DNA from 2 places in the Kosakonia sacchari SP1 genome. Region 2 is predicted to be linked to the other one. Evidence: predicted binding sites of a transcription regulator. Region 2 holds the regulator's gene; the other holds the start of a gene.
What was found. The regulator LexA, encoded in region 2, represses DNA repair genes until DNA is damaged. The targets are predictions, from matches to a motif close to TNCTGTATGTACATACAGNA.
Positions count from the first base shown of each region.

Region 1: metR (HTH-type transcriptional regulator MetR) is a predicted target of LexA. The motif match lies at 3,163-3,182, and genes of this name have one in related genera.

Region 1 covers NZ_CP007215.2:4,669,265-4,677,371, forward strand. Annotated here, with positions in the region: gene C813_RS45025 (dienelactone hydrolase family protein) at 1-658, shown strand, start outside; gene metE (5-methyltetrahydropteroyltriglutamate--homocysteine S-methyltransferase) at 703-2,964, opposite strand; gene metR (HTH-type transcriptional regulator MetR) at 3,214-4,167, shown strand; gene C813_RS45045 (carboxylate/amino acid/amine transporter) at 4,055-4,954, opposite strand; gene yigL (sugar/pyridoxal phosphate phosphatase YigL) at 5,059-5,859, opposite strand; gene pldB (lysophospholipase L2) at 5,885-6,877, opposite strand; gene rhtB (homoserine/homoserine lactone efflux protein) at 6,987-7,607, shown strand; gene rhtC (threonine export protein RhtC) at 7,645-8,107, opposite strand, start outside.
Region 2 covers NZ_CP007215.2:4,549,846-4,557,952, reverse strand. Annotated here, with positions in the region: gene plsB (glycerol-3-phosphate 1-O-acyltransferase PlsB) at 1-2,336, opposite strand, end outside; gene C813_RS44500 (diacylglycerol kinase) at 2,467-2,835, shown strand; gene lexA (transcriptional repressor LexA) at 2,944-3,561, shown strand; gene dinF (MATE family efflux transporter DinF) at 3,643-4,974, shown strand; gene C813_RS44485 (CsbD family protein) at 5,153-5,362, shown strand; gene zur (zinc uptake transcriptional repressor Zur) at 5,634-6,149, opposite strand; gene traF (conjugal transfer protein TraF) at 6,432-7,748, shown strand; gene ycaC (isochorismate family cysteine hydrolase YcaC) at 7,824-8,107, opposite strand, start outside.

The DNA.
Region 1 (8,107 bases), 120 kb from region 2:
AAATGCCGAAGGCCCCTTGCCGATTGTCATTGTGGTACAGGAAATTTTCGGCGTGCATGAGCATATTCGCGATCTGTGCCGCCGTCTGGCGCTGGAAGGCTACCTCGCCATCGCGCCGGAGCTCTATTTCCGCCAGGGCGATCCGAATGATTTTGCCGATATTCAAACCCTGCTGAGCGGCCTGGTAAGCAAAGTACCGGACGCGCAAGTGCTTGCTGATTTGGATCACGTCGCCAGTTGGGCGGCGCGTAACGGCGGGAACGCTCACCAACTTTTAGTGACCGGTTTTTGCTGGGGCGGACGCATCGCCTGGCTGTATGCCGCGCACAATCCGCAGTTGAAAGCCGCCGTCGCCTGGTATGGCAAGCTGGTGGGGGATAAATCGCTCAATTCTCCGCGTCACCCGGTGGATATCGCCACTGAACTTACCGCGCCAGTGCTCGGTTTATATGGCGCACAGGATACCGGCATTCCGCTGGAGAGCGTGGAAACCATGCGCCAGGCGCTCAGAGCCGCGAACGCCAAAGCGGAAATCATCGTCTATCCTGAAGCGGGCCACGCGTTTAATGCGGACTATCGCCCAAGCTATCACGCGGAATCCGCCGCCGATGGCTGGCAGCGGATGCTGGCATGGTTTGCGCAGTACAGTAAAAAGTAAGTTTTTTTGCGCCGCCGGTTTCATACCGGACGGCGCGGTAAAGCTTACTGTTGGCGCAGGTTCTGCGCGGCTTTCACCATGTTTGCCAGCGCGCTACGGGTTTCCGGCCAGCCGCGGGTTTTTAGGCCGCAGTCCGGGTTCACCCACAAGCGTTGTGCGGGGATGCGCTGTGCCGCTTTCTGCAACAGCGCTTCAATCCACTCAACGCTCGGTACGTTCGGCGAGTGAATGTCGTACACACCTGGGCCGATTTCGTTCGGGTACTCAAACTCTTCGAATGACTCCAGCAGTTCCATATCCGAGCGCGAGGTTTCAATGGTGATCACATCGGCATCCAGCGCGGCGATGGAATCCATGATGTCGTTGAACTCGCAATAACACATATGGGTATGGATCTGCGTGTCATCTTTCGCCACCGCCGCGTTAATGCGGAAGGCTTCCACACCCCACGCCAGATAGGCATCCCAGTCGCTGCGACGCAGCGGCAAGCCTTCACGCAGTGCCGGTTCATCAATCTGGATAATGCCAATCCCCGCCGCTTCCAGATCCGCCACTTCATCACGCAATGCCAGCGCGATTTGTTTGGCGATGGTTTCGCGGCTCACATCTTCGCGCGGGAACGACCAGCAAAGAATGGTCACCGGGCCGGTCAGCATCCCTTTCACCGGTTTATCGGTCAGCGACTGCGCGTACTTCGCCCACTCCACGGTAATGGCTTCCGGGCGGCTGACGTCGCCGATAACCACTGGCGGTTTCACGCAGCGGGAGCCATAGCTCTGCACCCAGCCGTTTTGTGTAAAGACGAAACCATCGAGGTTTTCACCGAAGTATTCCACCATGTCATTACGCTCGGCTTCACCATGCACCAGCACGTCTAAACCCAGACGTTCCTGCTCGGCAATCGCCTGTTTGATATGTTCGGCGATACCCGTGCGGTAGTTGCCCGCATCGAGATGGCCTTTTTTGAAATCCAGCCGCAGGCCGCGAATTTCCGTGGTCTGTGGGAAGGAACCGATGGTGGTGGTCGGCCAGGCGGGCAGCTTAAAGCGCTCGCGCTGGGCTTTCGCGCGCTCGGCGTATGGGCTGTTACGCTGGCTATCCTGCGCGGTGATCGCCGCCAGACGCTGTGCCACTGCCGTGTTGTGAACGCGCGTAGAGTGGCGACGTGCCTGAATCGGCGCGCTCCATTCCACCAGTTTTTCCGTATTACCACTGTTTAGCGCATCGCGCAGCAGCGCCAGTTCATGGCATTTTTGCAGTGCAAAGGCGAACCAGCTTTTCACTTCCGCATCCAGACGCGTTTCAACACTCAGATCGATCGGGCTGTGCAGCAAAGAACACGAAGAGGCAACCCACAGCGGACGTTTACCGACCACTTCGTTGATTTGCGCATATTTTTCGCTGAGATCGGCACGCCAAACGTTACGGCCATTCACCAGACCGGCAGAGAGCAACCAGTCGGCAGGCAGACGCGAGTGCAGCTCGGCCACGTTGTCCTTGCCGTGTACCAAATCAACATGCAGCCCCTGAACCGGCAGTGCGGTAATCACATCAAGGTTCGGCGTCACGCCTTCAAAATAGGTGGTCAGCAGCAGCTTCAACTGGCCGGAAAGCGTGTCGTAAGCCGGTTTAAACGCATTCAGCCAGGCTTGCGGCAGCTCCAGCACCAGCGCTGGTTCGTCGATTTGTACCCACTCGATACCGCGTTTTGCCAGCTCGCCAAGCACCTGTTTGTAGACCGGCAGGATGTCGCTCAGCAGGCTTAAGCGGTCAAACTGTTCGCCTTTCACTTTACCCAACCACAGGTAAGTGACCGGACCAAGCAGCACAGGTTTCACCTTGTGGCCGAGCGCCAGCGCTTCGTCTACTTCGTCCAGCAGTTGCGTCCAGGTCAGTTTGAACTGCTGGCCTTTGCTGAACTCCGGCACCATGTAGTGGTAGTTGGTGTTGAACCATTTGGTCATTTCCGCTGCTGCCGCCGGTTCGCCAGTGGGCGCACGACCACGGCCAATGCGGAACAGGGTGTCGATATCCACGGAGCCGTCGTTGTTCTGATGACGAGCCGGCACATTGCCCAGCAGCAGGCTGGTGGTCAGAACATGGTCGTACCAGGCGAAATCGCCCACCGGCAGCAGATCGATACCGGCCTCTTTTTGCTGCTCCCAGTGACGGGCGCGCAGCTCGCGCCCTACCGCCAGCAGCGCTTCACGGGTGGCGTTACCCGCCCAGTAGCTCTCTTGCGCTTTTTTCAACTCGCGGCGCAGGCCAACGCGAGGGAAACCGAGGGTGTGATTCAGTACAGTCATGTCTTCTTCCTCTTTGTATTTTTTAGATTCTGAAGGTCAAACTCTAAATAGTTCGGCTTGCAGGAAGGCGGCAACGCAGCGAATCCCAGGAGCTTACTCCAGTAAGTGACTGGGGTAAGCGAGGCAGCTAACGCACCTGCAAGTCGAAATATGACGAGTTTTAGACGTCCAGATGTTTACACATCCATATTGTGTAGGTACTGTATATTCCTCAAGCGCAAAATGTTCATGCCGGAGTGAAGGACTTTCATGATCGAAATTAAACACCTGAAAACGCTACAGGCGTTACGAAACAGCGGGTCGCTGGCGGCGGCGGCGGCAACGCTGCATCAAACGCAGTCCGCGCTTTCCCACCAGTTCAGCGATCTGGAACAGCGCCTTGGCTTCCGTCTGTTTGTGCGTAAAAGCCAGCCGCTGCGCTTTACGCCGCAGGGTGAAATTCTGCTGCAACTGGCGAATCAGGTGCTGCCGCAGATTAGCCGCGCGCTGCAGGCCTGCAATGAGCCGCAGCAAGCCACGCTGCGCATCGCTATTGAGTGTCATAGCTGTATTCAGTGGCTGACGCCTGCGCTTGAGAACTTCCGCCAGAACTGGCCGCAAGTGGAGATGGATTTCAAATCCGGCGTCACGTTTGATCCGCAACCCGCGCTGCAACAGGGCGAGCTGGATCTGGTCATGACCTCCGACATTCTGCCGCGCAGCGGCCTGCACTATTCACCGATGTTTGATTTTGAGGTGCGGCTGGTGCTGGCGCCGGATCATCCACTGGCGGCGAAAGCACGGATCACGCCGGACGATATCGCCAGCGAAACGCTGCTGATCTACCCGGTGCAGCGCAGTCGCCTGGATATCTGGCGTCACTTCCTGCAACCGGCGGGCGTGAGTCCGTCGCTGAAAAGTGTGGATAACACGCTGCTGCTGATTCAGATGGTTGCCGCACGGATGGGCATTGCGGCGCTGCCGCACTGGGTAGTGGAGAGTTTTGAGCGCCAGGGTCTGGTGGTGACCAAAACCCTGGGCGAAGGATTGTGGAGCCGGCTGTATGCCGCCGTGCGCGACGGCGAGCAGCGTCAGCCAGTAACGGAAGCGTTTATTCGCTCAGCGCGGAATCACGCTTGCGACCATCTGCCGTTTGTGCGGAGCGCGGAGCGACCCAACGGCGATGCACCCACAGCGAGGCCATTATCACCGCACCACCAATAATAAAGCTCGGCCAGTGCGGCTGTTCCTGCCAGATAGCGAGATTAACCAGTAACCCGGCGGGAACATGCACATTGTTCATGATGCCGAGCGTCCCGGCGTCCACCTGTGTGGCGCCGTAGTTCCACATAAAATAACCCAGCCCGGAAGCCACCACACCCAGCCACACCAGCACGCTCCACTGCAGCGTCGTGGTCGGCAGCTTCTGCGGGTTACCCATCACAAACCACGCCACAACGGCGACCACGAATGCGCCAAGATAAAACCAGGCGAACGCATTGTGCTGCGGCATCGGGCGCGTCTCCATCAGGCGTTTATAGCCGACCATGCCGATAGCAAAGCTGATATTCGCCAGCTGCACCAGAATCAGGCCTATCCAGAAGTGATCGCTCACTTTGTCGTAGCGAATAATCGCCGCGCCAATCACCGCCAGCCCGGCGCTCAGTGCGTAGCTCCAGCGCAGCCCGCGCTTGCTGAGCAGATCGTAAATCAGGGTGATATACAGCGGCGTGAAAACGGTAAACAACAGGAATTCAGAGACCGTCAGGTAGAGATACGCCTGGAAGCTGAACAGGTACATAATGCCCAGTTGCAGCGCGCCCACCAGCATATACAGGCCAATGGTCTTGAGGTTATGCCCACGCGTGCGCAGAAAAGGTAAAAAGACCAGCGCCGCCAGCCCCACGCGCATCAGCACGGAGAAGTAGCTGTCGACATGGCCCGCAAGGTATTCGCCAATCAGGCTAAAAGAGAAAGCCCACAAAATAGTGGTGATGATGAGTAACGCCACAATGAATGTCTCTCCGATGAGTGGACAGGCATTGTAGCGAACTCAGTTGCGCAAAGTTTGAGTATTTAGTTGACGAGTGATTAATTTAAAACCACTCGTCAATCTTATTCGAGAAATAGCTTACGCAGGTAATGCGGTACCGCGTTATCGGCGTTGGTGCCAATCACTTCCAGCTCCGGGTGCAGCTCTTTCAGGCGCTGGTGGGCGTTACCCATAATGCAGCCTTTGCCCGCCATCGACAGCATTTCCGCGTCGTTCATGCCGTCACCAAAGGCGATGCACTCTTTCAGGCTATAACCCAGCGCGTCCGCGACCGCTTCCAGCGCATGCCCTTTCGACACGCCACCCGCCATCACTTCCAGGCAGGTTAAGGTAGAGAAACTAACGTTCACGCGATCGCCCCAACGGGCATTGATGGCTTGCTCCAGCGGCAGCAGTTTTTCATGGCTTTCGCAGCTGAAGAAAACTTTACTGATCCCTTCCGGCTCAAGCAAACCCGGCTCATACAGCGAATACTGGAACACCGCTTCTTTAAAGAAACGCATTTCATCCGGACGGTGACGGTTCATGAACCACTCATCGTTGCGGTAGACGTTAGTAATGATATCCGGCTCGTTATGCACCACGCCGAAAAGATCGGTGGCGATATCGCGATCCAGGTTATGGGTGAACACCAAATTACCATCGGTGTCGTGTACCCGCGCACCGTTGGAGGTGATCATGTAGGCTTTAATGCCCAGATTGTCGCGGATTTGCCCGACATCCACATGGTGGCGGCCGGTGGCGAAGACGAAGTTGACGCCGCGCGCGGTAAGCAGTTTTAACGTTTCTTTGGCAAAGGGCGACAGTGTGTGGTCGGGGGAGAGCAATGTGCCATCTAAATCAGATGCAACAACCTGGTACATAAGAAAATTTAACCTCAATAATTCATCAGTTATGCCGGTCGAAGAATTCGACGATGGCGTTGAGCGCGACCGAGCGCATGGCGTCCTTTTCAAAAAGGATCTCATGGTACGCGCCTTGTATGACCAGCGGTTTCCCCCCTTCACAAGGGTGGCCCGCTGCGGCGCGTCGTTCACAGAAGCGTTGATGCATGCGGTTATCGACCACGTGCTCCTCTTCTGCCTGAATAATCAATGTCGGCGTGGCGTCTTTTTCCGCCCCCGCCAGCGCGTGTTCACCGGCTAAGATCCCTTCGCGTACCCAGTGCCAGGTGGGCCCGCCAACGCGAAGCTGCGGTTCATCGGCGTAAAAACGCAAATTACGGCGATAGCGCTCGCGGCTGTGGGTTAATACGTTTATCGCGAACGGCAACGGGCGCCAGCTCCCGGTGCCAATGGCGTAACCCTCACGAAGACTCGGGTAGCTTTCGGCCCAGTCCAGCAACGGGCGAACCATCCATTCCGGCAGACGAATGATAATGCCGAACATGGGCGCGCACAGGGCAATCGCGTCGCAGGCTTGCGGATAGCGCTGCAAGAACAGAGTGGAAATCGCGCCACCCATTGAATGAGCAAGAATATAGCGTTTGCGCCACGGCCCGCTGGCCACTTCCTGATCCCAGAACGCTGCCAGATCGTCGACATAATCGCTGAATTTCACCACATGGCCACGATGCGTGTCCGGCAACATCCGCCCGGAACGTCCCTGGCCGCGATGATCGATAATCAACACGTCATAACCGAGGTGGAACAGGTCATACGCCAGCTCTGCGTATTTTACGTAGCTTTCGATGCGGCCGGGACAAATCACAATCACGCGATCGTTACTTTGCGCGCGAAAACGGACAAAACTGACCGGCACATTGTCCACGCCGGTAAAGACCGCTTCTTCCCGCGAACGCCAGAAATCCATCAGTGGTCCCATGGTAAAAGCCGCGAACGCTTTTTCTCTGGTTTCCCATGCCGTTTTTTGCCGAAACATTGGGATTTCGCCCCTTTTAACCATGTAAAATCGTTTTTTTGTGACCAATAGCAAATTCCGCTGACAATAGCGTATTGTGGCATAAAAACAGACATCCAGGGAGATTCTCATGACCTTCGAATGGTGGTTCGCTTACCTGCTGACATCCTTAATTCTGAGCCTTTCCCCCGGCTCCGGCGCGATTAACACCATGTCTACGTCCATCAGCCACGGTTATCGCGGCGCGGCGGCGTCCATTGCCGGGCTACAAACCGGCTTAGGCATTCACATCGTGCTGGTTGGGGTCGGTTTGGGCACGTTATTTTCGCGCTCAATACTGGCCTTTGAAGTGCTGAAATGGGCGGGCGCGGCTTACCTGATTTGGCTTGGCGTCCAGCAGTGGCGCGCCGCTGGCGCTATTGATCTCAATACGCTGGCGAAAACCCAATCGCGCGGTCGTTTGTTTAAGCGCGCCGTATTCGTCAACCTGACCAATCCGAAGAGCATTGTTTTTCTCGCCGCGCTGTTCCCGCAGTTTATCGTTCCGCATCAACCGCAAGTGATGCAATACGTGGTACTCGGCGTGACCACCATTGTGGTGGATATCGTTGTGATGATTGGCTACGCGACGCTGGCGCAGCGTATTGCGGCATGGATTAAAGGCCCGCATCAGATGAAAGCGTTGAACAAAGTATTTGGTTCGTTGTTTATGCTGGTTGGCGCGCTGCTGGCATCGGCAAGACACGCCTGAGAAGAGAGCCGGATAACTGCTATCCGGCTTTTATCGCTTAGCGGGAAATAATCAGGTGAATACCAAAACCGGCGAACAGTGCGCCAGCAAAACCATCAATCCACTTCGCCAGACGCTGATAACCCCGGCGGATTTGCGGTAAGGCAAACAGGCTCGCGACCACGGTAAACCAGGCGAACGTTTCCACCGCAATCAGCATAAAAATACCCCAGCGCGCGCCAGCGCCCACGCTATCGCCAACAAACAGTGAAAACACTGAGCCAAAGTAAATGATCGCTTTCGGATTGGCGAGATTGGTCAGCAACCCTTTGATAAAGCTGCGTCCGCTGGCAGCCAGCTCAACCTGCGGCACGTCGCTGCTTTGCTGATCTTTTTTCAGCGCACCGCGCAGCATTTGGTAACCCATCCAGCATAGATACAGGCCGCCGCCGACCATAATGATGTTATGCAGCCACGCCATTTTTGCGAGGATCAGGTTCAGGCCGAGCAGCGCCACGCCG
Region 2 (8,107 bases):
CGTGCCGGATCCGCATCGCCGGTATCGCTGATATAACCTTCATCGCGCAGCGTCAGCACCAGCGTACTGAATACCGCTTTATCGAAGAACTCCGGCGCGTTGATGCCGTGCAGTACCGACAAGCGCTGCGCCAGCGTGCGGCTCTCTTTTTCCAGCGTGCTGCGGTTCATCGCCGGATTGGCGCTCAGTAGCCAGAAAGTAATGGCGTAACGCTGTAAGGTTTCGCGCGCGCCTGCTGCCAGCAGTTGCAAGGTGCGGGAGTGCGCCGGATTGATGCTCAGACGATCGTCTTTCACCGTCAACAAGCCCTGGCGCAGTAGCTCTTGCGTCAGGTTCTCCAGCACTTGTGCCAGCTCCGCTTTTTCCCAGCGCAGGAACAGCTCGGCTTTCAGCATCGGGTAGAGTAACTCGACGTAGCGCAGGATCTCGCTACGGGAGATCGCGCGGTGCTGAGTAACAATGGCTGCCAGCAGCGACGGCAGCATCAGCATATGCGCAATGTTGTTGCGGTAGTACGTCATCAACACCGCCTGCTCACGCGGCAGAATGATGATATCGCCGATGGTGTCTTTCTCGACTTCGAACTTGTTCATCTGCAGCGCGTGATCGATAAGCTCGCTGGCGCTGGCCGAAGGCGTGGTCGAATCTGGCGAATAAGGCACGTTGCGCATCAGCTCAAGATAACAGCTTAACTGCTCGGTCAGTTGCTCGCGCGTCAGTGAACGCTGGCGGGAGGCCAGCAGCGCGGTACAACACAGGTTCATGGCGTTAGCCGCACCGGCGTTGTTGATGCGCACCATCAGGTCAGCGGCAATGGTGTTCACCGTTGGCGTTAACCACGCCGGGCGGATGGATTCAATCGGATCGATGGCTTCGCGCCACTCCGGAACATGATGATTCAGGTAGTTCATCAGCGGGATCGGTTCGCCGAAGTTCACATAACCCTGACCGAGGTTACGCAGCTTGCTTAAGCCACGCACCATCTGCAACAAGCTCTCTTTCTCTTTCGTCGCGCCACGCAGCTCTTTGGCGTAAGTACCCACTTCCATCACGTGTTCATACCCGATGTAAATCGGTACCAGCGTGATGGGGCGCGTACCGCCGCGTAGCATCGCCTGGATGGTCATCGACAGCGTACCGGTTTTCGGATCCAGCAAACGCCCGGTGCGCGAACGTCCACCCTCAACGAAGTACTCCACCGAATAACCGCGGCTGAACAGCTCACCCAGATATTCACGGAACACGGTGGAATAAAGCTTGTTGCCTTTAAATGTCCGGCGAATAAAGAAAGCGCCCAGCCGGCGGAAAATCGGCCCGGCAGGCCAGAAATTCAGGTTGATACCAGCAGCGATATGCGGCGGCACCAGCCCCTGGTGATAGAGCACATAGGAGAGTAACAGGTAGTCCATATGGCTGCGATGGCAGGGCACATAGACAATTTCGTGGCCGTCGTGCGCCAGCTGACGTACGCGCTCGGCATTATGCACGTTAATGCCCTGGTAGAGACGGTTCCAGGTAAAACCCAGAATGCGGTCAGTCAGGCGGATCATCTCGTAGGAGAAGTTCGCGGCAATCTCTTCCATCAGCGCGATGGCGTTTTGCTGCGCCTTATCATGGGAGATCTTTTTGCTGCGCGCTTCATCTTCAACGGCGCGGGCAATCGCCTTTGAAGAGAGCAATTTGTTAAATAAATCCTGACGCGCCGGCAGGCGCGGGCCTACTGCGGCCAGACGCTGGCGGGCAAAGTGCATACGCGCCACGCGCGCCAGTTTCTGCGCGATAATTTTATCGGTGCCGTGCTCGGTCGCCATACGGCGCAGCGAAACCGGTGGTGAGAAACGCACAAAGCTGTCGCGGCCAAGCCAGGAAACAGCAAAAAATTTCTGGATGCCGTTCAGCATGCGCAGCGGCGGGTTAATTTCGCCTTTTTCGCGCCCGGGCGAACGGCCAAACATCACCGATACTGGCACCATTTGCACATCCAAATCGGGATGGCTGCGGTGTAAATCCAGGTAGTCGTGGAACAGCTTGATCGACTCTTCTTTCGGCGCGTAATAGGTGAACACGCGCGGGCCGCCGTGGATAAACACGAAACGCGGCAGCAACGCGCCGTCGATTTCCAGCGGTTCCAGGGGATCGGGCAGCTCATGCGCCAGACATTGCGCGCGTAAAGTCAGTAAGTCAGCCTTTGAGTTATAAGGCAGCACGTACATGATGGGGCGTGATGTATCGAGACCCAGTTCCTGTGCAGGTTCTGCGGGGATCGATTTACTTTTTACCAGCACGCTTAATGGTAAATTCAGTAATTTGTAGTAAATTCGTGGCCAGCCGGACATAAAGGATGTAAAGCCTCTGGTTAATAGTGCCATTGCGCCGCAAGAATATCAGAAAGCGCACATAATTTCTGTTGTACCGCTGCGCGCTTGCTGAGACATTGACGCCAATTTAATAAAAAGGTTCTTTTAAATGGCTAATAATACTACCGGTTTCACCCGGATCATTAAAGCCGCTGGATATTCCTGGAAAGGCGTTCGCGCCGCCTGGATTAATGAAGCGGCATTTCGTCAGGAATCCGTTGCGGTTATCCTGGCAATTATAATCGCTTGCTGGCTCGATATTGACACCATGACGCGCGTACTGCTGATTGGTTCTGTGACGCTGGTAATGATTGTCGAAATTCTGAACAGTGCCATCGAAGCCGTAGTAGACCGTATTGGTTCGGAATTCCATGAACTTTCCGGGCGGGCGAAGGATATGGGGTCGGCGGCGGTGCTGATGTCCATCCTGCTGGCAATGTTTACCTGGATCGCATTACTCTGGTCACATTTTGGATAACGCTTCCAGAATTCGATAACGCCATGGTTTTTTGCTTAAATTTGGTTCCAAAATCGCCTTTAGCTGTATATACTCACAGCATAACTGTATATACACCCAGGGGGCGGGATGAAAGCATTAACGGCCAGGCAGCAAGAGGTGTTCGATCTTATTCGCGATCGCATCACTCAAACCGGTATGCCACCAACGCGTGCGGAAATCGCACAGCAATTGGGGTTCCGTTCCCCAAATGCGGCGGAAGAACACCTCAAAGCGCTGGCGCGCAAAGGGGTTATCGAAATCGTATCTGGCGCATCACGCGGTCTTCGCCTGTTGCTTGAAGAAGAAGAGGACGATATTGGTTTGCCGCTGATTGGTCGCGTCGCTGCGGGTGAGCCGCTGCTGGCGCAGCAGCATATCGAAGGCCATTACCAGGTCGATCCGAGCCTCTTTAAACCTCACGCAGATTTCCTTCTGCGCGTTAGCGGCATGTCGATGCGTGACATTGGCATTATGGATGGCGATCTGCTGGCGGTGCACAAAACGCAGGATGTACGTAACGGCCAGGTTGTTGTTGCGCGTATTGAAGACGAAGTGACGGTCAAACGTCTGAAAAAACAGGGTAACACGGTCGAACTGTTGCCTGAAAACAGCGAGTTTTCGCCGATCGTCGTCGATCTGCGCGATCAAAACTTCACCATCGAAGGGTTAGCGGTCGGTGTCATTCGTAATGGCGCGTGGCTGTAACGCACATTCGCTCTGCTGCGGGGCTGATTCAGGTTCCGCAGCGATCTCTACTTTTCCCTCACTAATGTTCACATTCATACCATGCCTCTGCTAACCGCATCCGACAAAGCGCTCTGGCGGCTTGCGCTGCCGATGATCTTCTCGAATATCACCGTCCCGTTGCTGGGGCTGGTGGATACGGCGGTAGTGGGGCATCTGGACAGCCCGGTTTACCTGGGCGGCGTAGCGATTGGCGCAACGGCGACCAGTTTCCTCTTTATGCTGCTGCTTTTTTTGCGCATGAGCACCACCGGGCTAACAGCTCAGGCGTTCGGCGCGAAGAATGCGCCCGCGCTGGCGCGGGCGTTAGTCCAGCCTTTGCTGCTGGCGCTTGGAGCCGGTGTGTTAATTACTCTGCTGCGCACGCCACTTATCGATCTGGCGCTGCATATCACCGGCGGCAGCGAGGCGGTGCTGGAACAGGCTCGACGGTTCCTGGATATCCGCTGGTTGAGCGCACCCGCTTCGCTGGGCAATCTGGTATTGCTCGGTTGGTTGCTCGGCGTGCAGTATGCGCGCGCACCCGTGATATTGTTGGTGGTGGGGAACCTGCTCAATATCGTGCTCGATCTGTGGTTGGTCATGGGGCTGCATATGAATGTGCAAGGTGCAGCACTTGCCACGGTCATCGCGGAATATGCCACCTTCGCCATTGGCTTATGGATGGTGCGACACGTACTGGTGATGCGCGGCATTCCATTACTGACACTGAAAAATGCATGGCGCGGCGGCGTGCGGCGTTTGCTGGCGCTGAACCGCGATATCATGCTGCGTTCGCTGCTGCTGCAACTCTGCTTTGGTTCGATAACGGTGTTTGGCGCCCGACTCGGGGATGAGACGGTGGCGGCAAACGCGGTGCTGATGATGTTTTTGACCTTTACCGCCTATGCGCTGGATGGTTTCGCGTATGCGGTTGAAGCCCACTCCGGGCAGGCTTACGGTGCCAGAGACAGCAGCCAATTGATGCATATCTGGCGGGCTGCTTGCCGGCAGGCCGGTCTGGTAGCGCTGTTCTTTGCTGTTGTCTATGCACTGGCGGGTCAGCAAATTATCGCGTTGTTAACGTCGCTACCCGCGCTGCAACAGCTTGCCGGGCATTATCTGATTTGGCAGGTCATCTTACCGTTAGTGGGAGTGTGGTGTTATCTGCTGGACGGTATGTTTGTCGGTGCGACGCGCGCGGCCGAAATGCGTAACAGCATGGCGCTGGCGGCGGCAGGGTTTGCCGTTACGCTACTCACCGTGCCTGTCTTGGGTAATCACGGTTTGTGGCTGTCGCTCGCTGTGTTCCTTGCTCTGCGTGGGCTGACGCTGGCGCTGATATGGCGTCGCCACTGGCGTAACAACAGTTGGTTTGCTGCTACAGATTGTTGATCCCGCTTTATTTCTCGTCGTTGTGTACGATTTTTCTCGCCTCGTTTACGCTGCTTTTATCTTATTGGATGGTTAAAGATTCCGAATAAAATTCATAATGCCGAATCCCTGACTACAATAATCAGTACGTTCAGCACGGCGAGAACGTCATTTTAAACCGAACGATAAGGAGTCCATGATGAATAAAGACGAAGTCGGCGGTAACTGGAAACAGTTTAAAGGTACTGTAAAAGAGAAATGGGGCAAGCTCACCGATGACGATATGACGATCATTGAAGGTAAACGTGATCAGTTGGTGGGTAAAATCCAGGAACGTTACGGTTACGCGAAAGATCAGGCGGAAAAAGAAGTGACGGACTGGGAAACGCGTAATGATTACCGTTGGTAGCCAACACATCCCCTCAAATGTGTTAACCCTCTGAAAGGCTACCCTGCCCGAAGGTACAAGGATGTACCACCCCCCAGATTCCACATCTATGAGCTCGAACCGCATTCATTTGGCTTACAAGCTTCCAGATTTTGCGTTCTAATCGCATCCCTCTGTTTAAGCTTGCCTGACTTAGGGCTGTCGCAGTATGTGCTTGCTCGCCGTCGTTAAAAAGCGAAACCTGGCAAGTTGTGGCGTAGGTAATAAATAGCCGAAAAAAGACGAGAGACTATTATCGCGATTTTTTCTTTAGCGGGACGCTATGGTCATGCTGGCAATGATCGTGATGGCGGCAGGCTTCCACTTCCACACAAGCCGCACACAGACCATGGGCTTCAATGACATTATGGCGCAGGGCAAAACCCATTTTCGCCGCCAGCGCATGCATAATATCTTCCACGCCTTCGGCCTGTTCTTCTTTCACCGAACCACAGCGGTCACAAATGAACATCGCAGAAGTATGAGTCGGCTGATCAAAAAGATGACACAGCACATAGCTGTTCGTGGACTCAACCTTGTGGACAAATCCTTGCTCCAGCAGGAAATCAAGCGCGCGATAAACGGTAGGGGGCTTTGCTTGCGGCTCGCTTTCGCGCAGCAGATCAAGCAAATCATAGGCGCTGATCGCCCCTTGTTGCAGGCTTAGTAATCGCAATACTTCAAGGCGCTGGGGAGTCAGGCGCACATTGCGCTGCGCGCACAGCTTTTCAGCCTGCACTAACATCTCTTGCGAAGTGGTCTTATCCATTTGCGCTCTCTGGTCGGGGAAATAGAAACCCACACTTTACCATGTCCTGCCCAAAACACCGAGATCGCCGCCCGTAAACTCCTTTTCTCACTTTCCTTCCCGAAATGAATATCCTCTTCTATAAATATTGAGAGTTTCCTCAATAACTATAACGTTCATATATATCCTGTACGTTCACTTGATTTAGCTTCTTTTTTGGTCGTTGTTCGCAGCAATAGTGAATTCCTGTTTCTTTTAAAATAAACAGGCTTAAAAAACTCATCTGGCTACGAGACACATATTGTGAATAAAAAACGTAAACTTTCAGTGGTCGCTATCGCTGTCTCCTTCTTTGCGGCAAATCAAGCAGGAGCAGCCAATACCTGGGCAGAAGCACGTAACGATGCAATGGGAGGAACGGGGGTTGCATCGGCAAATTATGGTAGTGGGGCACTCATCAACCCGGCGTTGCTGGCGAAAGCCAAGCCGGAAGATGACGTCACGATTATCCTGCCGAGCGTTCAGGCGCAAATTACCGACAAAGATAATCTTCGCGATGAAATCGATAACATCAATGACAAAATTGATGGTTACAAGGATGTGGTCGATAACCTGACCGCCGCGCAGATCATTGCCAATCCGATTGGCACGGTCAATCAGTTCCAGAGCGCGGCGAAAGATCTGGCCGACGAACTGGTGTTCCTGAAAGGCAAAACCGCGCAGGCCAAAGCTGCCGCAGGCATTGCGGTCAGCATTCCAAATGATGTGCTCTCGCTGGCTTTTGTCACCAAAGCGTATGCGCACGCTCGCGTTAGCTCGAATATCGATCAACAGGATATTGATTACCTGCGCAATATTCAGAACAACACCGGTTTTGCCGTAGGCGAAGCGTTAGGCGCGGTGGTTTCGCCAAACGGTAGCGAAGAGATCACCAAAAACCTCAACTCGACCGCAGCGGGCCGTGCGGCAATTGTCTCCGACTTTGGTATCGCCATGGCGCGCCAGTTTGAAGTCGCTGGTGTGCCGTTGTCCCTTGGCGTGACGCCGAAGCTGCAAAAAACCTGGGTCTACAACTACACCGCGTCTATTTATGACTATAAGAGCAGCGACCTGAGAGACAGCCGTTATCGTACCGATGACACCGGCTTTAACATCGATGTCGGTGCCGCCGCAGACTTTGGTGAAAACATTACTGTTGGTTTAACCGGCACCAACCTTATCTCCCGCGATATCGATACTCAGAATATTCGTATTCGCAATGGCAGAACCGGTGATGTCACCAATTACAAAGACACCTATCAGATTAGCCCGGTGGTGACGGCTGGCGCGGCCTGGCACAACGATCTGGTGACATTGAGCGCTGACGGGGATTTAACCGAAACCAAAGGTTTCAAGAGCGAGAAAAACTCCCAATATGTTGGCGTCGGTGCGGAAGTTCGCCCGCTTAGCTGGCTGGCGGTGCGTGCCGGTTACCGTGCGGATGTGAAAGGTGACGATAAAAACGTCTTCACTGGCGGTGTCGGTTTTGCACCGTTTAACCGCGTTCATGTCGATTTAATGGGGCTGGTCGGCGAAGATGAGACCTGGGGTGCAGGCGCACAACTGAGCGTCACATTCTAAGATGTTCTCACCGGAGGCTTAATGCCTCCGGTTCTCTTTTATAGCTTATAAATCAGATAAGTAAGCCTGGCGGGATTATTTGCCACTCATCTTGTTGAAGCTGGTCATCAGATTGCGGTAGTCAGGGATGTGGTTAGAGAACAGGTTGCCCAAACCTTCAATGTCGTTACGCCAGTCGCGATGTAATTCACAAGCAACACCAAACCAGGTCATCAATTGCGCCCCGGCCTGCGACATACGGTCCCATGCTGAATGACGGGTAATTTCATTAAATGTACCTGACGCATCGGTGACAACAAACACCTCGAAGCCCTCTTCCAGGGCCGATAACGCCGGAAATGCCACGCAAACTTCCGTCA